2 regions of the Gluconobacter sp. genome follow, and region 2 is predicted to be linked to the other one. Evidence: riboswitches for the same ligand, from Rfam matches in the RefSeq annotation. Region 2 holds a riboswitch; the other holds the start of a gene.
The links. Region 2 has a riboswitch for thiamine pyrophosphate ahead of thiC (phosphomethylpyrimidine synthase ThiC). Riboswitches for the same ligand answer to the same signal wherever they lie in the genome.

Region 1: linked by a shared signal. The riboswitch ahead of ABF979_RS04535 (TonB-dependent receptor) and the one ahead of thiC (phosphomethylpyrimidine synthase ThiC) in region 2 are both predicted to bind thiamine pyrophosphate.

Annotation. Positions count from the first base shown of each region.
Region 1 covers NZ_JBDOBO010000005.1:80,484-92,765, reverse strand. The annotation lists gene ABF979_RS04570 (glycosyltransferase family 4 protein) at 1-834, opposite strand, end outside; gene ABF979_RS04565 (heparinase II/III family protein) at 845-2,512, opposite strand; gene rpe (ribulose-phosphate 3-epimerase) at 2,512-3,186, opposite strand; gene ABF979_RS04555 (AGE family epimerase/isomerase) at 3,348-4,607, shown strand; gene ABF979_RS04550 (YdcF family protein) at 4,601-5,182, opposite strand; gene ABF979_RS04545 (MFS transporter) at 5,179-6,408, opposite strand; gene ABF979_RS04540 (S46 family peptidase) at 6,527-8,608, opposite strand; TPP riboswitch at 8,747-8,879, shown strand; gene ABF979_RS04535 (TonB-dependent receptor) at 8,963-11,338, shown strand; gene ABF979_RS04530 (phosphotransferase enzyme family protein) at 11,343-12,282, shown strand, end outside.
Region 2 covers NZ_JBDOBO010000001.1:446,001-458,282, reverse strand. The annotation lists gene ABF979_RS02130 (YidB family protein) at 1-213, opposite strand, end outside; gene ABF979_RS02125 (pirin family protein) at 345-1,049, opposite strand; gene ABF979_RS02120 (LysR substrate-binding domain-containing protein) at 1,162-2,115, shown strand; gene hemA (5-aminolevulinate synthase) at 2,112-3,323, shown strand; gene ABF979_RS02110 (gamma-glutamylcyclotransferase family protein) at 3,399-3,746, opposite strand; gene ABF979_RS02105 (DUF1543 domain-containing protein) at 3,784-4,281, opposite strand; TPP riboswitch at 4,383-4,532, shown strand; gene thiC (phosphomethylpyrimidine synthase ThiC) at 4,591-6,444, shown strand; gene ABF979_RS02095 (hypothetical protein) at 6,458-6,814, shown strand; gene ABF979_RS02090 (CvpA family protein) at 6,818-7,381, shown strand; gene purF (amidophosphoribosyltransferase) at 7,407-8,846, shown strand; gene ABF979_RS02080 (histidine kinase dimerization/phosphoacceptor domain -containing protein) at 8,932-11,136, opposite strand; gene ABF979_RS02075 (S10 family peptidase) at 11,292-12,282, opposite strand, start outside.

The sequences.
Region 1 (12,282 bases), on a different contig from region 2:
GTGGCTTGGAAGCGCAAACACGTCTGCGGCGGCAAGAAGATCTGGCACATCTTCCCGATAACCCAGCATCCGCAACCGCGGGCCCAAAAGCTGTCTGGCTCTGTCAAACGCGGGCCCGAGGGCATCGCCATGATCAGATGGCAGCCGCTCCCCCACAACCCAGAGTTCAGCTCCTGGCACATCTTCCATGGCTCGTAGAAGCTCCGGATGGCCTTTGTGGCGCACCAGTCGCGAAACCACGATAACCACGGGGCGATCTTCCGGAACACCCAACTCCCTACGGATACGGGCCCGCACCAAGGGATTAGCATGAAAGCGCTTGGGGTCACGGCCATTACCAATAGCAACGGGATGCACATTCAGGTGCAGGCGTCTTGCGTCCCGTGCCTCTTCAACCGAGACGGTCATGTACAGATCGGTGATCCGACCTGCGGCCCATTCCAGAACAACGGAGAGTACCCGGCGGGCCAAAGATCCAGGTTGATTGAACAGGAAACCATGACAGGTGTAGGCAATGATCCTGACACCACAAAGACGTGCAGCAAACCTCGCCAGAATGCCACTGATGGGCATATGTCCATGCACGACGTCAGGCTTCTCCCGGCGAATAAGCCGGATCAGCGCGACAAACGCGCGAAGCTGTGCAACCGGTGACAATGACCGCGCCATCGGCACTGAATGAACGACAAACCCATCTGCACGAACTGGCGCCAGATGGGGGCCTTCCGCACAGGCCCCTTGAACCTCATGCCCGGCGGCACGAAGCGCCTTCATTAAGGGAAACAGGAACTGGCGGAGGGAGAAATCAACGTTTGTGATTTCAAGAATCTTCACAGCAGCACCATTATTCCGGGATACGTTCCAGAAGCCAGGTGACTGTCTGGGAGACAACCTGAAGTGGTTTTGAGGGTGCCGTAGGTTTGGCACTTTCCTGCGCTTCTCCACCATTCTCGGCTGCCTCTTCCGCCGCAGGAAGAACACGCCTGAGAGAAGCAATAACGATCTGCTTGGTCTTTTCACGCCGACCGCGCGCCAAATAGACGTCATCTTCGAGCAGTAGCATGCCGCCCTTCTGACGGAAGCGCCAGATCATGCCGCCCACCTGAAGAATGATATCTTCGTCGTCCCGTGTGACATGCACGTCCGGGTGAATATGGAACCGCAGGGCAAAAGGCGTCTCGCGCTCACCTTCAAGAACTTCCTGCCCGCGCAGGTCTTCTCCGTCTGCCCCAAGGTAGAGACGCCGCGTCCACTTCATACCAAGCGGTGGATGATACCCGTCATGAGACAGATCCAGCCAATGGGCCTCCCCACTGCTTTGATGCTCGCAGGTGACATGCGCCGGACGCCGCGTGACATGTCCGTCAGGCCCGAAGTCTGAGGAAGACAGACCATCCGCGACCAGAACCGTATGCGCTGCACTGGCCCTCAGCGCCTGCGCCCATGCCCCCACCTGCGCACTGCCGCAATTGACGAAAAGACGATGCCGCTGGTTTGAAAACTCGAAAGACAACGTGCCAGCATGCGCTGCCTGATCATAACTGGTCGGTGGAGGCGCACCGCTATCCACAATCAGCAGAGACTTCCCGAGAGCCAGCCGGATAAATTTCCCCTGATGCATGGCAGGCGCAATCAGCTTCTGCCTAGAGCCCTGCGCCAGAACATCTTCCACCATCGCGCTGTAACGCTCGTTGGAACCATTAAAAACGGCCAGGCCACCATCACCATGACGCATGGCACGCAACACCGGGCAGACTCTGTCCAGGGCCACATCAATAAAGGGCGGCACGCTCGAATGCGCTGTGCGGAACATGACAGACATTTCTGCCAGTTCACGCGCCGTCTGATATTGTGCCTCCGGAGACCGCTCAGCAACCGTCCCATCAGAAAGAATCAGACGTTCAATTTCCGCTGGAAGGTAACGCAGGAAGCGCGTCATGAACCCGCTGTGATCCGGCATAGCCAGAGCAGCAGCAAGCAGGCCACGCAGGGCCGTCAGCCCGCGCCAGCCTTGCGGTTCCAGCGGCAAAAGGGCGGCAATGGTCCGCCCCTCTACCAGCATCCGGTCCATGATTTTTTGCTGAAGTTTACGATCCGCCGAAGCCAGGCAGAACTCGTGGTTTGCCAGCCAGGATGAGAGGCGCGCACCTGTTACGCAGGCATCCTTGACCAGCGGATCCGTTGGAGGATGCGACACCCAGTCCGCGACAAGCGCGCGGGCCGTCATGCGGGCATCGTCACTGCCTAATGCGCGCAGATCCCGCAGCCATGCAAAACTTTGCAGCCACTGTTTTGCAGGTTCCGGCCAAGGGCCACGTTCCCACTTTCCGCGCGGCAGATCGTAGTCCTGCCGCTCAAACCGAAAGCGACCCGCGACAAGGCGGGCGCCCTGCTCGGCGTCCCCCTTCCACGGGTCACGATAAATATAAACCGGTCCCTCTGAAGTTCCGCCACCAACGGGCAGTCGTGCGAGTGAAAGTCGTGCGTCCTGAATCCAGCGACGAATGGGCATCAGGCGCTGTCTTCCTTGAACGGGCCTTCAAGTGCATGAATGGCTGAATCACGGTCCGGCTTACCAAAGACGGCAGACCCTGCCACCAGCATCCGCGCGCCGGCAGCCACCACTTTTGGGGCCGTGACCGGGTCAATGCCGCCATCAACCGCCAGCACGATATCACGGCCACTGTCTTCAATCATGCGCGACAGGGTTCGGATTTTTGGCAGCTGGCTTTCCAGAAAGCTCTGGCCGCCAAACCCGGGATTCACTGTCATGACCAGAATGATGTCGACCAGATCAAGCACCTCTGACAGTGCTTCAGGCGGCGTCCCCGGACAGATCGCAATTCCCGGGCGGCAACCGAGCGCACGGATGGTCTGAAGCGTCCGGTGAATATGGGGGGCGTTTTCCACGTGCACCGTAATGTGATCCGCGCCAGCCTTGGCTGTTGCTTCCAGATACGGATCAACCGGATCGATCATCAGATGCACGTCGAACTTCGCATCGGTATGCTTTCGCAAGGCCGAGATCACCCCAGGACCGAACGAGATATTCGGCACAAAATGACCGTCCATTACATCCAGATGTAACCAGGGCGCGCGGGAGATGGATGCAATCTCATCTCCAAGACGGGCGAAGTCGGCAGCCAGCAGGCTGGGGGCGACAATGATCGGGGATCGTTCTGTCATGTTGTTATGTATCGGCAAAGCAACCTCCAGACGCAAGACAGTTCCGCACATCCCCGCGCGTTCGTGAGCGAGTACCGCCGACGAGACCCTCAGGAACCCAACCGCTGCTGATGCGTCCTCATCAGACTGTCTGACTACTACCACCGTAGTATGGAGTTTTTATGACCGATCGCCTCTCCCCCATTCTGCTCAGTAGAGACGCCTGGATCCGCCGACCATCTCACCGGGCATGGCTCGAGATGCAGGGCCGTCGGTTGCTGGATTTCAGCAAGGAAGGTTGTATCGACGGGGGTTTTGCGGGGCTGGATATGGAAGGTCATCTTCCTGAAGGTGCCAAGGCAGAAGCGACCCTGACTGCGCGGTGCGTTCACGCTTATGCGACTGCGGAACTCCAGGGCATTCCAGGAAGCGCGCCGCTCGTCGCACATGGCGTGAATGCGCTCATGACATCCTTTCGGGACCAGCAGCACGGAGGCTGGAACCACTTTGCGGATCAGCCTCACGAGCGCAAGCAGGCCTATCTGCACGCGTTCGTCGCACTTGCCGCGTCCTCTGCTGTTCTGATCGGTGTGGAAGGTGCCAACGCACTTCTCAAAGACGCCATCCATCAGATCGAGACGCATTTCTGGTCTGAAGACGAAGGCGTCATGCGTGAGAGCTTCGCAGATGACTGGTCAGACGAAGAGAACTATCGCGGGGCCAACAGTAACATGCATTCCACAGAAGCCTTCATGGCTCTTGCGGATGTTACCGGCGATGTGAAGTGGTTGCGCCGCGCGCTGCGGATTGTCACCCGGTTTGTGCATGAATTGGCCCCACAGCAGGGCTTCGCAATGCCCGAGCACTTCAACCGAAATTGGGATCTGCTGCAGAATTATCATGAAGACAAACCTACGGACGATCTACGCCCCTACGGCATGACACCGGGTCATTTCGTCGAATGGTCTCACCTGACCGTGAAACTGGAAGCAGCTCTACTCCGCAGGGGCGAAACAGCTCCGGGCTGGATGCTTCATGACGCACAGGCGCTCTTCGAAACCGGAATGAAGTCAGGCTGGAACGTCGATGGTCTTCCCGGAATGGTTTACACAATTGACTGGGATCACAAACCCCATGTGCCTTCGCGCGTCCACTGGGCTCATGCAGAAGCTCTGACGGCGGCAATCAACCTGTATAAGCGCACGGGAAATCCACATTACGAGCACTGGTATCGCACGATCTGGGATTATATCGACACAACCCTCATCGATCGGGATTTTGGCAGCTGGTTCAACGAAGTCAGCCCGGAAGGCGAGCCGACAGAACATATCTACAAAGGTAAGGGCGACCTTTACCATGCCTACCAGTCCACGCTGGCACCGATGATGCCACTGGCTCCGTCACTCGCAACAGCGATTGAACAGATTGGCGTGCCTTACTGAGCAGGGATCGGTTTCGTTACCCAATACACCGGGAGCGCCACGGCCTCCCGGAACAGATAGTAGAGTTCAGGCAGTCGAAAGACTTTCGGATAAGCGCCTGACACGTCTTTCACGCCAGCATGCCGCAATGCCCATTCTGCCCGCATGATGTGAAACCACTGCGAAACGACGACAGCCCCTTCCGGCGCTTCCTGCGCAACATGCAGAGCCGTTAGCCAGGTATTGTTTCCCTGGGAATCAACAATGATCGCTTCGGCCGGAACACCGTGATTTTCCAGCCAGTGCGCCATGATTTCAGCTTCATCCTGATGATTGGAAGTTTCCACAGCTCCACTCACCATCAGTTCCCGAACGCGCTTTTCTTTCCAGAGTAACAATCCGGTTTCCAGACGGTCCTGCAACGCTGGCTTCGGCACGCCCGCATCCGTGACGGCTGTGCCGAAAATGACGCCCATTTCTGCGGGGCTGGCAGAAGCACGCATACCCATTACGGCAACGCATGCGCACCAACTCGCACACAAAATACCGCCAGCCAACGCCGCTGCCGCAATCCGCTTTCCCCAGCGAACGGTCACGAGTGCTTCTCGCCCTGCTGCTCCCGCATGCGCAGGATGTATAACAACGCCACCACTGCCGCCAAAAACCCCGACAGTGCTCCGACTCCCAGGGACCACCGCGGCCCAAAATAATTGGCAACCCATCCCACAACAGGGGCACCAAATGGGGATGATCCTGCAAAAACAGCAAACCGGATGGCCAGCACGCGCCCTCGCATGGATGGGTCGCTCGAGAGCTGCATGAAGCTGTTACTGGTAGCCGTAAATGTCAGAGACGATACGCCGGTAATGAGCAACGTGCAGGCAAAAAGCCAGTATGTCGGGGCCAATGCTCCCAACAGGCAACCAACACCAAAAATCAGTGAGCCATTCAGCAGAACATCAAAATCAGCTTTTTTGCGACTTGCTGCCAGAAAGCCTCCCAGAATGGTGCCAACGGCCATCGCGGAATTCAGAATTCCATAGCCATGCGCGCCGACGTGAAACACACCAACGGCCATGGTCGCAATAAAGATGGGAAAGTTGAGACCAAACGCTCCGATAATAAACAGCATAATCAGAATGGTCCGAAGATCCTCGCGCGCCCAGACATAGCGCAGACCACTGGTCAGGGCATTACGCTCGCTTTCTCTGGCTCTGGCATGCCGAAACAGGTCCTCACGCCGAATAAACAGCAACGAACCCATGACACCGAAAAACGAAACCCCGTTCAGGACAAACGACCAGCCTGAACCAATTTCTGCAATACAGAACCCTGCAACCGCAGGCCCAATCATCCGCCCAGCGTTATAGGACATGGAATTGATGGCCACTGCATTTGGAAGATCGGTCTCTCCCACCAACTCACCGACAAATGTCTGGCGGACAGGACTGTCAAACGCGGCAACACAGCCACTTAGAAACGCAAACAGATCCACCTGCCACAGACGGATCGACCCCGTAACAACAAGCAGGCCGAGTGCAACGGCCAGAACACCCAGAGCACCTTGGGTAAAGAGCAGGAATCGATGCTTCTCAACCCGATCTGCAATCAGTCCGGTCCAGAGCATTAGCAAGAGGGGTGGGGCAAGCTGGAGGGCCATCACGATGCCAATGGCCATGGCATCGTGATGGGTCAGTTCAGTAAGAACAAGCCAGTCCTGCGTGGTAAACTGCATCCATGTCCCGATGTTGGAGAACAGAGCTCCCCACACCCAGACACGATAATTACGCCGCCCCAGAGAGCGGAAAGTGTCACCCAGCATCAGGGGACACTCCAGGCTGAAAACAACAGGAAGACGGACAGACTGGCATCTACCCACTGTCAGGAATCTTACATTAGATGTCGAGGGTTATTCCGCAGGAACGACCCTCACATCATGATTACAGGTGTCCCTGTTCCAGTTCCTGAGCAAGGGCATCGGCATGATAGACGGTCTTGAGTGCAGCCATGATAGCGCTCGTATCCGTCGAAACCGCTCTATTGCGCTCGCCATCGTAATAAAGATCGCCAGCCAGACTATTGAGATTACCGTCGAAAATCAGACCTACCACATTGCCCTGCCGGTTAATGACCGGGGAGCCTGAATTTCCACCCACAATATCATTCGTCGAAACAAAATCGAGATTCGTGGACAGTGTCAGAAGAGGTTTCGCATCAAGCCAGACCTGCGGAAGGCGGAACGGATCGCTGCCGGTCGCATGTTTGTACATTCCGGCAAAGTTTGTGAAGGGCGCAATCGTCTTGGCACCATCCTGCCAGCCTTTGACGGTGCCGTAAGACAGTCTTGGTGAGAATGTAGCATCCGGATAAAGCGTATCTGCCTTTCCTTCTGCCTGTGCGCGCGCAAACTGGGCACGGGCAATCGCACCCTGAGCTTCATGCATTGGTGCTTCGATCTGATCACGGCTTCGATTGCGGATCACATCCAGAACCGGCTGCAACTGACGGGCTAGAACAATCATCGGGTCCGTAGAGGCCTGAATGGCCTTTGCACCACCCTTATACAACGCAAGGCGCTGCGCAGGATCAGCAAGCTTCGTTCCCTGCATCAGCTCCGCAGCGCGTTCATCCGGGCTTTTTGTGCCGAGAACCAGATGAACGGCAGCATCATCCTCACCCAGCATCTGACGCATCGTGGTCATGCCCAGAGCCAGCGTCATGGTTTCCAGATCGACATGCACCGGCACTTTGGCAGAAATTTCAGCTTCAAGTTCAGCCAGTTCGGCATCGTGGTAGCCCGCACGACGCTCGGCATCCGGCTTCTGGCGCTCCTGCGCGGCTGACACGAGCATGACAGCATCACCCAGCAAGCCATGAACTGTACGGGCAATGGCAAAGTCATGGCCATAAGACTGGCGCTGTATGGCCAATGCAGCTTCTACCTTTTTGAACGGCTCACCATAGATCTTGCGGCGCTCGGCATCCGCATCAATCCAGGCCTGTAGAGCACGATCTTCCGCTTCACGCTTTTCCATCACGCCAGGTTCCCGCAGGGCCTTCACGGTGCCCGATAGAGATTTCAGGCCGTTCTGAACGCCGAACAGCGTATTCTGCGCTTCAATCAGATGTTCTTTGCTCTCACGCGAATACTGCCAGAGCGCCCCTTCAATGGTCGAATACACGCCAATGATGGTTGGCAGGATAACATCCCGCTGGAACGTCAATGCACTGGCCGGAAGCGACCGCTGCGTCCGCCCTGGGTTACCAGACGTGAACACCAGCTCTCCCGCTTTTGGTCCTTTCGGATCAAACTTGAAGAAAGGTGTGTGGACCGGCTTACCGTCCTCAAACACCCGCAACATCGACAGATCGATATCATACCGTGGAAAGGTAAAATTGTCCGGATCGCCGCCAAAGAATGCGATATCCTGATCTGGCGCCATCACGAGGCGCACATCCTGATATCGACGATAGCGATACAGGGCGGTCTGACCACCATGGTAAAGCGTCACGACATCACACCGCCAGTGTATTGCATCTCCGCCCGCACATTCCTTCGTCAGAACGCTACTGGCAGCCTGAAGCGCCTTTGCATAATCCGCACCGTGCTTGCCTGCGGTCATATCAGCGACACGGCCTGTCACGTCTTTCACCTGATCCAGACGATCCAGCTCCATACCCGGACATTGCGGCTCTTTGGAAACATCTGCTGCCGAAAAACCATCATGAAAATAATCGTGTGTCTTGTCTGACAGATCCGTCAGGCAGGTATTGGCACAATGATGGTTCGTCATCACCAACCCGTCACCAGAGACAAAGGACGCCGAGCATCCTTCTGCCAGACGTGCTGAAGACTGAATGACGTGGTTGATCCATTCAGCCGAAGGCTCGAAGCCATACTGCTGCTTCAACTGACGAGCTGGCAGATGGTCGAACGTCCACATTCCTTCCTCGGCCTGAGCTGAACCAAGGGCCGTGCTGGCAATGAGCAGAGCAGGCAACAAGCGCTTAACAACACGCATGACAGATCCTAAAAATGTTATCTTATAACAATACTCTATCCTGCTCTGCCTCGCCGCTCCATCCCTGCCGACGAAATTTTGATACCCCCACGCAATACGGAATTTATTGACATTCGCTCGCAGCCCATGAAGGAGTGCGTCTTCACCTTGGGGCGCCCTGACAAAGGGCTGAGAGACTGCTGAGGGTATGCGCTTTAGAGCCATACCAGCGCAGTGACCCATCGAACCTGATCCAGTTCATGCTGGCGGAGGGATGGTGGCTACTGACAGATCCAAAGACTGGATTTTCGGTGTCTCTCGTCGTCCCCGCTGCGCATGGGGGGATCGCAGTATTGCAGGCGGGACAGCACCATCATGACCACCGTATTTGCGCGCAAATCCCGCCAGGTTCCTGTCTTCCTGCTCGGCCTGACCGTTTGTGCCGGTACAGTGCGCGCGGCGGATACCACAGCCCTTACCCCACCTGCGCCCATAGCCCCGAAGGCCGAGCACATCACGGTTCACCGCGTCTCTGACAGTGCGCCCGGACATCAGCCCGGCGGCGGACTGATCCGACCGGAAAACAGCGTGCGCTCTATCAGCACAGTCGGCCGCGACTACATGGACAAGCAGCCCCCGATGGCGACGGCCTATCAGCTCGCCTCCATGCTGCCCGGTGCGAATGTTGCCACATCCGACCCGTTCGGCTTTTCGCCCAACACCAACCTGACCGTTCGCGGCCTGAACAATGATGCCATCGGCTATGTGCTGGAAGGCACGCCGCTGAACGATGTCGCCTATTATTCCGGATATCCGAGCCAGTTCGCTGACAGCGAGAATTATAGTCAGGTCGCACTTGCCCAAGGGTCGGCCGATCTGGACAGTCCGGTTTTGAACGCCGCCGGTGGGCTGATGAGCCTGTCTTTTCTCGATCCGTCACAGAAGGCCGGGGGTTTCGCCAGCGTCTCCTATGGCTCCTTCGACACCAACCGCGAATTCATTCGCCTTGAAACGGGCAACATCGGCAATTCCGGTATTCGTGGCTTTGTATCCTATTCCCACAGCGCCAGCGATAACTGGCGCGGACCGGGGCGGGACAAACGCCAGCATGTCGATTTCAAGTTCCTGAAGGACTGGGGCCAGGGCAACCGCACCAGCCTTATCGGTTCCTTCAACACCACCGTCACCAGCTATTATCCGCAGGTCACGATGGAAAGCTGGAAAGTCGATGGCATCCATGGCGCGAACAACCTTGCAGGCCATTATGACGCCTCCAACGCAGACAACGCCGTCAATTACTGGCGTCTGTGGCGCGCGCAGGAACGCACCTTCTATGCAGGCGCGCCCGTCCATCTGCATCTGACGCATAAGCTTTCCCTGGACGTCACACCTTACGCACAGTTCGCCTATGGCAACGTTCCGGGTGGCTCCACACTGACGGAAACCGGTCTCTATAACGGCACTCAGCCCCTAAGTGACACGCTCACGCTGCCCAATGCACAGGATGGAACTGCTGTCGTGCGTGCCAACTACACGCAACGCAGTTATCGCTCCGGATTCAATTCCACCCTGCATTACAAAACCGGCTGGAACGATTTCGTCCTCGGTTACTGGTATGATTACGGAGACGACAACGAGCAGCAGCCCTTCACAACCGTTTCTGCCACCGGCGCCTCAGGCGATATCTGGGCGGAAAACAACAGTAGCCTGATCCATCTTGCGAACGGACAGAAACTGCTGGGCGGCAGCTTCCACACCATTTCCCAGACCAACGCGCTGTATGTGGGCGATCACATCTCGCTCCTGCATGATCGCCTGACCATCGAGGCGGGTTTCAAGGCCGTCATGATGAGCCGCGCTGGCACGAACAATGTTCCCGGCCCTCAGTATCGTGTGGCGTCAAACAGCATGGAGCCTCTGCCGCGTGTTGGCGTCCGCTGGCGCATTGATGAGCAGAACCAGATCTTCTTCAACGCCACGACCAATTTCCGCGCGCCAGACCAGACGGCGCTTTACAATACCTACGACCCAACCTCCGGCGCACTCGCGACAACAGGCAGTGCGGATGTCCGCAACGAATATTCCATTTCCGAAGAACTGGGATATCGCCGCACAGGACAATGGATCATCGGCAGCCTGACGCTGTTCAACTACAATTTCACCAACCGCCAGATCTCAACGCTGGCCTCCCAGAATGGCTCCATCATTCAGACGACCATGAATGCCGGCGGCCAAACCTCCCGCGGTGTGGATGTGGAAATCGGCCTCCGCCCCTGGCACCACTTCAGCCCCTATGTTTCCGGCGAGTATCTGCACGCCACCATTGATAACAACATTGCCTCCGGCGGCGATCTTCTGCCGACCAAAGGCAAAATGGCCGTTCGCAGCCCGACGCTTCAGGCCGCTGCTGGCATCAGCTACGATGACGGGCATATCTTCGGCGTGGCCACCCTGCATTACACGGGGCACCAATACGCAACGTTCATGAATGATGAGCGGATGTCAGACCGCACAACAGGCGATATTTCCGTCGGCTACCGCTTCGGTGATCTGTCTCGCCTGCACAAGCCAACCCTGCGCCTGAACTTCATCAACATCACCAATGAGCGCTCCCTGTCCGGCGTTGCCAGCCCGACCCTGAACGCAAAGGATACGACCGGCATTTACGGCAGCACGATCAGTGGGAGTGCCCCAAGTTATTACATCGGCGGCGGTTTCGCAGCCCTGTTCACAGCATCCACAGGCTTCTGAACCCGTGGCCGTTCCCGGACAGTTCGGCGTCAATGGTGTGCAGGCTGAACGGCACTGGCCGCCTCTGACACTCGCCGAGGCGAAACGTGTTCTGGCATTTTTTCCCAACACAGCCGTTCCGGAAACCGTTCTGTGGCATGGACAACGCCCATTCTCCGCGACGGCCCTGATCCGCCTTATCGACGGCACGACGCTGTTCCTGAAGCGCCACGACCCACGCCTGCGCGATCAGAATGCCCTGACGGAAGAACATGACTTCATGGCACACCTTGTGCGTCATGACCTACCCGTGACCTCACCGCTCAAAACGCAGAATGGACATTCGGCGCTGACGGATCATGGCTGGGTTTACGAGGTCTTTCCTCCCTTACCCGGTCTGGACCTTTATCGAGACGTTCAATCCTGGGAGCCGTTTCTCTGTTCCAAACAGGCACATACGGCAGGAAGTGCACTCGCTCGCCTGCATCTTGCGGCAACAGATTATACCGCCCGCGCCCGCCCTGATCGGCTTTTGCTGTCCAGCTTCAACGCCATTACCCACCCGGATCTTGAGACTGGCCTTCGCGTCTGGAGCGCGTCTCAACCGGATCTCAATACAACGTTAAATCCTCAATCCTGGCAGCAGATCCTGAGTGTTCTTGAACCTTTCCATGCAAAGCTTCGACCCCTCCTGATGGATATTGTCCCCTGCTGGGGACACGGCGACTGGCATCCATCCAACCAGTTCTGGACTTCGGATACTCCCGATGCCGAAATTTGCGGGATCTTTGATTTTGGCATGTCTGATCGCACCTGCGCCGCTTACGATCTTGCAGTTGCCATTGAACGCACTGCCATCTCATGGCTCTCAACCGATTATCGCGTCTCATGGGACCAGCTAACCGCACTTCTGAGGGGCTATCAGAATATCCGCCCTCTCACACCCCAGGAATGCAAACTGGTTG
Region 2 (12,282 bases):
CATGAGAGTTTCGACTTCCTTGGGGGTGAGAGGGTTGCTTTCCGTATTGTGAATTTCGCTCACACGGGTCGCAAGATGACAGTCGTCACGCATCAGTCGGATGGTCACTTCTGTCAGCCCTGATCTGTCCATGCTGGCATTGCTAAGCCAGTCACCAAAACGGACGAATAGGGAGGTGGATTTTTGGCCTTTGGTCTCGGTCGTGGTTGTCATGACCCGTACTCCTCATCAAGAGAGAGACTGGCCGCATCCGGGGGGACTTGGCCCTACAGTAACAACGTTTGAATCGAGCGTGTGTAGCATGAGGCGGAAACACCTTTGCGTGATGTTCCCGCCTTGGCCAGTCAGTCGAGGGGGCCGCTTTCCACCAGAACGATTTCTGCATCTTCCAGCGCAGTTATGACGATACTGTCCACATCGGTCAGAGCTGCACCGTCCCGCGTTGCAACGGTTCGCCCATCGATTTCCAGGCTTCCTGTCGCCGGCACGAGATAGGAGAAGTTTTCCCGGCTGGTTTCGAAGGTCAGGGTTTCGCCAGCTTTCAGGGTTGCTCCCAGAACGCGGCCCTTGGCCCGGATCGGCAGGGCATCATCTTCCGGAAAGCCGGAGGCAAGGGTTACGAACCGTCCATTGCGGGCATCTTTTGGGAATGGACGTGTGCCCCAGCTTGGCGTGCCGCCTGGTTCATTGGGAATGATCCAGATCTGGAACAGGGTTGTGTCTTCCGTCTCCTTGTTGAACTCGGCATGGACGATACCGCTGCCAGCAGACATGACCTGAACATCGCCAGCTTCCGTACGGCCTTTGTTGCCAAGGCTGTCTTCGTGAGAAATGGCTCCGGTGCGAACATAGGTGATGATTTCCATGTCCTTGTGCGGATGAGCGCCGAAGCCTGTCCCACCTTCGATTTTATCATCGTTCCAGACGCGCAGACGGCCCCAGTGCATGCGGTGCCGATCTGTGTAGCCAGCGAAAGAGAAATGATGCCGGGCGTCCAGCCATCCATGGTTGGCGTGGCCAAGCGAGGAGAAGGGTCTGATATCGAGCATTGGTCGCTCCTCAGTAAAGGTTATAGCCTTCAAGATGGGCGCAATGTGGCGTAAAGAAAACGGAATTGATGGAAATATAAAGTTTCCATAAAGCGCATCTTAGAGAGGCTGTATGCTCCCCGATCTGGAAGGCTGGGCTGTTTTTGCCCGTGTCGCCGAAAGCGGCTCGTTCGCCTCTGCAGCACGAACTCTTGGGCTGTCTCCGCCTACAGTGTCCAAGGTGATTGCGCGTCTGGAGCATCGCTTGAAAACAACCCTTTTCCAGCGAAGTGCCCGTCACCTCTCCCTGACATCCGCCGGAGTGGCATGTCTGGAACGCGCACGCCGGATGCTGGCCGATGGTGAAGGATTGGAAGCAGAGCTGCGGGAAGGCTCGGTCAGCCCAAGGGGAACGATTCGCCTGGCGGCTCCCATGGGGTTCGGGCTGGATATTCTTGGACCTGTTCTGCCGGAATTTATGGACAGGTATCCGGATATTTCCATGGAAATTGATCTGGATGACCGGACCGTCGATCTACTGAGTGGCCGGTTCGAAGCAGCCGTCCGCATTACGCCGGGAGATCTCGCTCCCGTAACCAACGGAGGGGCTCATCTTCTTTGCCGGTCCGTGATGCGGCTGGTCTGTTCGCCACAAATGAAGGAGAGACTCGGGACGATCGAAAAACCGGAAGATCTTTCAGGCAATGCAGGGTTGCTCTACGCGAATTCCGATCTGCCGGACCTTCTTCGCCTTACACATGAGAATGGCCAGCAGGCATCTGTCCGACTTCGAAACCGGATGATGGTCAATAGTGGAGACATGCTTTTGCCAGCGCTCCGAAATGGCTCAGGCCTAGCGCTTCTGCCAGATTTCATGCTGCGGAGGGACCTGGATGCAGGGCGAGTGGTCGAGGTTCTGCCGAAGTGGCGGGGGAGTGTTCTGTCGGTCTGGTTCATGGTCGTGGGGTGTGGTGCCACCCGGATGCAGATGCCTGCGCGGCTGCGTGTTCTGCTGGCCTATCTGGAGCAGGCACTTGGCGGAAAGATTTCACAGGATTACAGTGCCGCGCAGGAGAAAACGCGATGAATTATGATGCGATGTTCCAGTCCGCCCTGGACGGTCTGCGCGCCGATGGCAGCTACCGTTACTTTGCGGAACTTGAGCGCCGGTCCGGCAATTTCCCGAAAGCCTATCATCATGGGCTCGGTCGTGACGTCACAGTGTGGTGTTCCAACGATTATCTCGGCATGGGGCAGCACCCGGAAGTTCTCAAGGCGATGCACAACGCCCTTGATGAGACGGGCGCTGGTGCAGGCGGAACACGCAACATTTCCGGCACCAACCACTATCATGTGGAACTGGAAAAAGAACTGGCGTCCCTGCATGGCAAAGAAAGTGCACTGCTCTTCAACTCAGGTTACCTGTCCAACTGGGTGACGCTGGGAACGATTGCAGGCCGTCTGCGCAATTGCGTGGTTCTGTCTGACGAACTCAATCATGCGTCCATGATTGAAGGTATCCGTCATTCCCGCGCTGAGAAGCAGATTTTCCGTCACAATGATGTGGAAGATCTGGAGCGTCGCCTGAAAGAACTTCCAGCAGACGTTCCCAAGATCATTGCGTTTGAGTCCGTCTATTCCATGGATGGCGACATCGCGCCGATCGAAGCCTTCTGCGATCTGGCCGACAAATACGGCGCGATGACTTACCTTGATGAAGTTCATGCCGTGGGCATGTACGGCGATCACGGTGCAGGCGTAGCTGAAAAGCTGGGCCTGTCTCATCGTCTGACGGTGATCGAAGGGACGCTTGGCAAGGGATACGGCGTTGTGGGGGGCTACATTGCTGCCTCTGCACCGCTTTGCGATTTCGTGCGCTCTTTCGGTTCAGGTTTCATTTTCTCCACGGCTCTGCCGCCGATGATTGCTGCGGGTGCTCTGGCCAGCGTCCGTTATCTCAAGCGCAGCAGCGTCGAGCGTGAGGGGCAGCAGCGTGCGGTTGCCTATCTGCGTGCCGCTCTGGACAAGGCAGGCATTCCGCATGTCGGCAATCCGAGCCATATCGTCCCCGTCATGGTGGGTGAGGCAGAACTTTGCCGGGATCTGTCCGACGAATTGCTGAACCGCTTCGGGCATTACATCCAGCCAATCAACTTCCCGACCGTCCCGCGCGGAACGGAGCGTCTGCGCCTGACGCCGACGCCGCTTCATACGAACGAAGCAATCGATGAACTGGTTGAAGCACTCTCCACGCTTTGGCGTGAACGTCAGCTCAAGCGCTCTGAAGCGGCCTGAAGTCAGGTAGGACAGCGCTCTGAATTCTGAAAAAGGCAGCCGGGTCACTGGCTGCCTTTTTTGATTCTGCACTGGTCAGGCGAGCACGTGGACCCATGCATTCTTGCCTGAGCGCAGTGTAACTTGCACCCTTTTGTAGCTGGACACTTCGTAAGCGTCCGCAGCGAGAAGCTCAGCTTCAGTGATGCGGAAGACTTGCCCCGTGATTTCGTCCTGTGGATTGTCACTAGGGCGAATAACAGGATGAAAGCGTTTGCCGCTGGCCTTGATAACAGCAGCGTCCGTGATTTCCATCATCGACGTCTGATAGCCCGTTATCGCATCATCTTCGCCATGTAGCAGGCGACTAAATGAGGAGAGCTGAACCTCGGGGTGCTGGAGCGTTCCGTAAGAAAACAGATAAACCGACATTGGGTCTGGCATGAGTGGCTCCCTTGCCGTGAGATGAAGTGGGAGGACGTCAGATCTTTCGGTAGCCCTGCCAAAGCGCTGTCACAGGTTGCCCGTCTTTCTGTGGGGTCAGATGGATGTAAAGCCCATCAATCTGTTCCAGAGGCAGGCAATCATCTACTTCCATGAAGTTATCGCGGTGGCGGTGGTCATAGCCCGGTAATAAGGTCTTTTTGGCTTTTGCCTTGGCCTCTTCTGGCGATGCAGCAACAAGAAACGTGAAGGCGTGCTCTTCCTTGAGTTCGCCAGGCGCATACCCACCCATATTGATGAAATAGAGCGTTTTGCCGCCTACAGGCTTTTCAGGACTGAGTGTAACAGCATGTCCATCAGCCCATGCAATGACACCATAGGCGTCAACGTGCAGGGAGTTTCGTACTCCAAACCAGCGCTCCGCAAGAGAGGGATAGGCATCTTCCGGCTTGTTCGCGATCGCAAACTGAACATCATGAACTTCGATATTGGCGCCGGGCGCTGCCCCGCCGAGATAGAAAACATACAGGTTCAAGGGCGTGCCCTCCTGAGTAAAATAAAGCGGGTCATAGCTGTTTATCGGCCTCACTTCACGGTGAAACGCATTGACAGGGCGAAGCGGATGCGATGAGTGTGGCCCCTACCAGGGGGAGCTTCGCCCGAAGAAGCTGAGAGGTCACTGAAAGACTGCAAGGTCTGCGGTGTGACGACCCTGCCGGGTGCATTCTGCATCCGGGAAACCTGATCCGGTTAGAACCGGCGGAGGGAATGGTGTTGAGACACAACGAAACTGGCATAGCCGGTGTTCCGTGTTGTTACTCCCTCTGCCTCAGAGGGGGCGAACATGGGTGATATTCCACAAAACCTGAACCAGAAACCAGCGGTAGATCACGTGACGACAGGCCCGATCCAAGGGTCCTGCAAGAAATGGTCCGAAGCACCGGGGCGTCCGGATATCCTGGTTCCCTATCGCGAAATTGCGCTGCATCCGTCAGCCAATGAGGCGCCTGTCAGAGTTTATGACACGTCTGGTCCGTACACAGACACGTCTGTCACGATTGACGTGAAGAAGGGCTTGTCTGCTCCGCGGGCGGAATGGCTTGCAAAGCGGGGCTTCCAGCAGGTTCCCGCTCGTGCGGTCAAACCGGAAGACAATGGATTTGCCAGCGAAGCTCAGGCTGTTCCGGCCTGTCCTGCGGCGCATGAGGTCTATTCCGGCGAGGGCGCGAAATTCGTCACCCAGTATGAATTTGCGCGGGCAGGGATCATCACGGAAGAGATGATCTATATTGCTCATCGCGAAAACGTCTGCCGTGCTGAGATGGCTGAAGGAGCAGAAGAACGCCTTGCCGATGGCGAGGATTTTGGTGCCTCTATTCCAGCTTTCATTACGCCTGAATTCGTGCGGGAAGAAGTTGCGCGGGGCCGGGCTGTTATCCCCGCCAATATCAACCATCCGGAACTTGAGCCGGTTATTATTGGCCGAAACTTCCTTGTGAAGGTGAACGCCAATATCGGCAATTCGGCGGTGACGTCGTCTGCCGCAGAAGAAGTCGAGAAGCTGGTCTGGTCCATCCGCTGGGGTGCGGACACGGTGATGGATCTTTCCACCGGTCGGAATATCCACAACATCCGTGACTGGATTATGCGGAACTCTCCAGTGCCGATCGGCACGGTGCCGCTGTATCAGGCGCTGGAAAAAGTGAATGGTGTTCCTGAGAAGCTGACGTGGGAAATTTTCCGCGACACGCTGATCGAGCAGGCCGAGCAGGGTGTGGATTATTTCACGATTCATGCTGGTGTCCGCCTTCAGCATATTCCGCTGACTGCAAAGCGCACGACGGGCATTGTCTCCCGTGGTGGCTCCATCATGGCGTCCTGGTGTCTGGCGCATCACCGCGAGAGTTTCCTCTACGAGCACTTCGAAGAGATCTGCGACATCATGCGCCGGTATGACATCACCTTCTCCTTGGGGGATGGCCTGCGTCCGGGGTCGATTGCCGATGCGAATGACGCGGCACAGTTTGCTGAACTGACGACGTTGGGTGAACTGACGAAGGTGGCCTGGGCAAAGGGCTGTCAGGTCATGATTGAAGGGCCGGGTCATGTGCCGATGCACAAGATCAAGGTCAACATGACCAAGCAGCTCAAGGAATGTGGGGAAGCGCCGTTCTACACGCTTGGTCCGCTAACGACGGACATTGCGCCGGGTTATGACCACATTACGTCCGGTATCGGGGCGGCCATGATTGGCTGGTTCGGGACGGCGATGCTCTGCTACGTGACGCCGAAGGAACATCTGGGTCTGCCGGACCGCTCAGACGTGAAAACGGGTGTCATAACCTACCGGATTGCTGCCCATGCGGCAGATCTGGCGAAGGGACATCCGGCGGCTCAGCTACGAGACGATGCGCTGTCCCGTGCACGGTTCGAGTTCCGGTGGGAAGATCAGTTCAATCTGGCGCTGGATCCGGATACGGCACGCAGCTTCCACGATGAAACGCTTCCGAAAGAGGCGCACAAGACAGCTCATTTCTGCTCAATGTGTGGTCCGAAGTTCTGCTCCATGAAAATCAGCCATGACATTCGCCGGGAGGCAGAACGTCAGGATGGTATGGCGCAGATGAGTGAGGTCTTTCAGGAACATGGGGCAAAACTCTACGTTCCAGAAAACGAAGTAGAAACGATCGCGGAATAACGCCCTTCGCGGAATGATTGAGGGTGATGGCCTTGCGTCCATAGGTCATCACCCTCATCATAGAGTGATGCCGCTTAAGGAAGACCTTCGCCCATTCCGAAAAACCCGCAAAGTCACGAAACTGGCGACCCGACTGGGCAATTCGGCTTCAAGCTGCGTGCTGCATGTCATGGTCAATGATCGTGCGGGCCTGGTTCGGGAAAGTGCGGCTTTTGTCGGCCTTCTTGAGAAGGTGTGGAAGGCGCGGGGTGTTGATGCTGACCAGGTCTGGGTAGAACTGAACGAAAGAATCCGCCTGGCGGAAGAACTTCGTGCTAATGGCATCCGTCCCCGTAAAGGCGGTCATTACCGTTCCACCAAACTGCCCTGAGCCATGCCCTCTCTTCCAGATCTGTCTCATATTTCGCCGGATGATCTGAGCCGGCTGGATATCGGCGTGCTGATCGTTATTGGTCTGTCTGCTCTGTGGGGACTCACGCGCGGTTTTACGACCGAGCTATCTGGGCTTGTTGCCTGGGCGTCTGCCGTCATTCTCACCTATCGGTTTCACGCTGCCCTTGTTCCGTGGATTTCTCCGTATCTGCATGAAAGCTGGTTGGCGGAGAGCGTAAGCGCGGCAGTCCTGTTCATCGTCATTCTGCTAACTCTGACGACGATCGCCGGGCGTGTAGGAGCAGCGGTGAGGGGCACTCTTTTTGGGGGCGTAGACCGCATACTGGGCGCTATTTTCGGCATTCTGCGCGGATATGTGATGCTGATCGCACTTTATCTGCTGGCAGGGTCTTTTTTCGGGTCCTGGACCTCCTACCTGATGCAGGGAAGCTTCACCGGGCCATATATTGAGGCCGGAGCATCCCGACTTGCCGGTTATCTGCCACATTCATTGCAACCACATCTTGCATCGCCGCCCACAAGCGGTCATGACGCGTCGTTGTGAACCCAGTCCGGAAAGGCCGAACTGCATGACTGCCTCCGATACTCTTAACCGTCCTTACGAGGAATGTGGCGTTTTCGGCGTCTGGGGCGTGCCTGATGCGTCTGCCCTGACCGCTCTTGGACTCCATGCACTTCAGCATCGTGGTCAGGAAGCTGCCGGAATCGTCAGTTTCGATAACGAACGGTTCCATCAGCACAAAGGTCTGGGGCTGGTCGGTGATGTCTTCGGAGACAGCCGTGTCATGGCAACGCTGCCTGGAAGTGTCGCCATCGGTCATAACCGATACGCCACTACAGGCGGAACGCATGTCCGGAATGTGCAGCCGCTGTATGCGGATTATGAGTTCGGTGGGTTGGCAGTCGCCCATAACGGGAACCTCACCAACTCCGCGACCCTGAAGCAGGCGTTGGTAAAGCGCGGATGTATCTTCCATTCTTCCACGGATACGGAAGTCTTCATTCACCTCATTGCCATCTCTCTGTACACCACAGTGCTCGATCGGTTCATTGATGCTGTCAAGCAGGTGAAGGGGGCTTATTCCCTCATTACCCTGACGCCCGATGACGGCCTGATCGGCATGCGTGATCCATTGGGCGTTCGTCCGCTGGTTCTGGGTCGGATGCCGGGTTACGAAGATTCGAATGGTGGCTGGGTTCTTTCCAGTGAGACCTGTGCGCTCGACATCATTGGAGCGGAATATGTTCGGGATATCGAGCCCGGCGAAATCGTGGTGATAAACTCTGAGGGGCTGCGATCCCTTCGTCCGTTTGGCGATCAGGGTGGGCGCTTCTGCGTTTTTGAATACATCTACTTTGCACGGCCTGATTCAGTGCTCGAAGGCCAGCCTGTCTACGAAGCCCGCAAGCGCATTGGTGCGGAGCTGGCGCGTGAGACGGCAGTCGAAGCAGACGTTGTCGTGCCAGTGCCGGACTCCGGCGTTCCGTCTGCTATCGGATATGCGGCTGAGAGCGGTATCCCGTTTGAGCTGGGTATCATCCGCAATCATTACGTCGGCCGGACATTCATTGAGCCAACGGATCAGATCCGAAATCTTGGCGTGAAGATGAAGCACTCCGCCAATCGTCCGGTTCTAGCTGGACGTCGGGTCGTTCTGGTTGATGACTCGATTGTACGTGGAACGACGTCTCGCAAGATTGTGGATATGGTGCGCGCGGCCGGTGCGACGGAAGTGCATATGCGCATTACGTCCCCGCCAACGCGCCACCCTTGCTTCTATGGCATTGATACGCCCGAAGAGAGCAAGCTGATGGCAGCAACGCATACGATGGAAGAAATGGCTTCCGTTATTGGGGTCGATAGTCTGGCGTTCATCAGCTTTGACGGCTTGTATCGGGCGCTCGGTCATGAAAGCCGTGCAGATGGGGCCGGTCGCTATTGTGATGCCTGCTTCACGGGTGATTATCCGATCACGCTCGTGGACAAAGAAGGCAATCTGGTTTCCTGAGTGATATTCGCTCTATTGCGACCATAAAAAAAGCGCCTGCTCTCATGAGAGAGCAGGCGCTTTTTTTGTGCTCAGACAGATGCTTTCAGGAATACAGACCGTCAGGAATGTCTTCATGCGCTGAGGCAGGTCCGTTGATGTCGAGCGGCACAGCCATGATGGCCTCAAGGCCAGGGGAAAGCGGCGTATAGGTGAGGGTGCCACCAAGACTGCCGACGACAGCCTTCATCATGCGTGTCCCGAAACCGCTTCCGTTCAGATTGATGTCATGACGGCCCTGATCGGAAACAGTCAGCGTCAGACGGTCGCCAGTGACGGAAAGCGAGAGGTAAAGCGGACCGGCCTGGCCGCCGTAGGCATATTTGCTGGCATTGATGACCAGCTCCGTCAGCACCAGCCCGACATTAATGGCGCGGTCTGCCGAAATGGAGACGGGTGACAGAACCATGCGAAGTTGCGCCTGCCATTCTTCGCCGAGTGAAGAGCAGAGCTCTTCCATCAACTCTTCAAGGTAGCGGCTCAGATCAACCATGCCCATCTGATCGCCACGATACAGACGCCGATGAACCAGCCCGATGGCCGCAATCCGGTGCTGGGCTTCAGACAGGGCTTCGGTGGTTTCTTCGTTCGTGGACGTCCGGGCCTGAAGCTTCAGGAAAGATGCCACCATTTGCAGTGAGTTCTGCACACGATGGTTTACCTCACGGATCAGGAAGTCTTTCTGTTGAATCAGGCTTTCACGTTCCTGAACTGTTGCCGTCAGGGTCGCATTCAACTCGCGGAGTTGCTGGGTCTGATAATCGGCAATCAGGCTGCGGCGGAGACGACGGGCGGCCTGCTTCTGTTCTGTCGTCCATCGATGGGAATGGCCCAGAACGGTCTGCTCCCAAGACTCGAAAGATTTGCGAGGATGCAGAATCCCGTCGTGGTCAGGCGCTCCCTTGTGAGGATTGCCAGCCCACTCGATGACCTGAACGATCTCGACCCGGCTCCAGACAAGCGTCAGGGAGGTTCGGAAAGGCAGTGTGATGGCCAGAATTCCGGCAGAAGCCTCGGGCCACATTTCTGCGGGAGGGTAGTCTTTGCCCAGACACGAGCTACAGAAAATCCCGCCGTTGCTGCCCAGACGGAGCCAGTCACGAATGGCCAGGAGATCCGAATGTTCAGGAACCTTGCCAGACGTTTTGATTTCCTTCTGATCAATGACTGCAAAGCCATCGCAGGGAAACAGACTGCGTAACTCCGTAACGGATCGCTGCAGGTTGTCCTTTACGGACGCGGCAGGGTCGAAATGGGATGTCGCGAACTCAATGGCATTTCTCAGGCGCAGACGCTCCTGATACGTGATGAGTTCTTCCTTGTTTCGAAGCTGACGTGACATGACGCCAGCGAGCGTCCGGCATGCGGCTCTGATGTCCTCAGAAAGGATGCGCGGTGTCGCATTGTGGCAGGTGATCATGCCCCACAAAATGCCGTCCACGACCAGGGAGATCGAGGCTGAGGCCGCCACCCCCATGTTCGACATATACTGCAAATGGACGGGTGAGATGCTGCGAAGCTGCACATCGCTCAGGTCGATACCTGTGGTGCCAGCCTCAACAGGGCGAATAGGGGCAGCTTCGTAATGAATGTCTGGAATGACACAGATACGGTTGCGCAGATAAAGCGCACGCGCCTGCCGGGGAATATCGCTGGCCGGAAAGTGGTGGTTCATGAGGGATGGGAAAGCCTCATTGCGCTTTTCCCCCATCACGCAGCCAGAGCCGTCTTCCTGAAAGCGGTAGACAAGCACGCGATCAAATTCGGTCAGCTTCGCGAAGACCTGTGCGCCGTGATGGCACACGGCAGCAATGTCCGGGCAACGCTCGAAACGATCAGCCGTGGCATCAATCTGGCTGAAGATTTCCCACGTCAGGAAATTACGACTGTCCAGAGGCTCTAGTTCTACCAGAAGGTGCTCGCCAGAGACGTGGAACTGGGCATTGAATGTCTCGTCCTGCAGGCCGGAGACCCGGGTATTGTTCAGGGCCTTGCCGCCTGACTGTTTCAGTCCATCCGCTGGAATGTTCAGAAGATCAGGTAGGCTCTGGCCCAGCCAGTTCGGATTGAGGCGCGCTTCCAGATCGCCTGCACCGGCAATAATCTGAAGAGTATCGGCCTTGGCAATCAGGAGAAGCCCGTAGGGCTGGATCGCATCCGGGCGATGGATCTGCTCACGATCACAGGATGTGAGCAGCGCATCTGAAAGGGGCTGCCCCGACTGGAGAGAGATCTTCGACGATAAGGTCAAGGTCTGAAAATCCCTCTTGGCGGAAATGCAGAAAGTGTTTGGTCTTGTCATCTAGGCAGGGGCTGCTCGAAAAGCAAACCCCTGTGAAAATACGACAATTCAACAGGAATATATCGTGAACCTTAAGGTTTTCGGCCCCCTGTTGTCAATTTGGCTTACTGCTGGATTGCGTCCTGTTGCATCCAGGATGCGACGTCTAGAGATAGAGCATGACGGCTGGCCGGGCGCGTATAGAGCATGTGGCCACCCTGATAGAGATGCAGGGAAACGCGGTCTGCTCCGACCGTCAGATGGTCCTTCATCCAGCGGGCTGTGCCGAACGGGCAGGCAAGATCGTAGTACCCGTTTGCAACGAACACACGCAGACCGGGATCAAGCGCCAGAAGACGGTTCAGAACCGGAATCTGATGGATAGGGGCGGGGCCGTTTTCGCTCCATTTCCAGCTTGAATTGACCTTGAAGGAAAGCAGGTCATAGGTCAGCGGAGTCTGGAAACCGAGGTCGTTGGCGGCGTAACCAGAGAACGCGTTGCCATAAGCCCGGCCAAAGCCGAACAGCGTTGGGTCAGGGCTTTCGTCCAGACCATCTGCCGCAGGGTCGGCAATCGTCTGCGTAAAGTCATACAGGCCGTGAAGGCGACCGTTCTGGGACATGACGTCATGCGACCCGATCGCCGGAACACCATGCTGGCGCGTTACGACATCTTCCGGAAGGCCCGTACGGTGAGCGACTTCGGCGTAGAATGTCCTTCCATCTTCGCCACTGGGGATTTTGCCCGCAACCTTGGGAAGATAAGTGCCCATCGCCCATTCATACGCTGCATCAGCCGATTCCTGGGTGACGTTCGGGCTTTCATGAGCCGAAATCAGGCTGGGGATCATGAGGGCAGCAGACAGAGGGTTCTCGTCCGTGTCCAGAAGCGGCATTTCGATGGCAGGCGACAGCATCACGACGCCGTTCAACAGAATTCCCTGTTCCATCTGAAGCGCATTTGCCACCTGAATGGAGCGGATGCCACCATAGCTTTCACCCACCAGATAATGCGGGGAGGACTGGCGACTGTTCTTGGCTGTCCAGAGCTGGATGGCCTTGGCAAACGTGCTGGCATCCTGCTTGACACCGTAAAACTGGTCTCCAGCCTTGGCG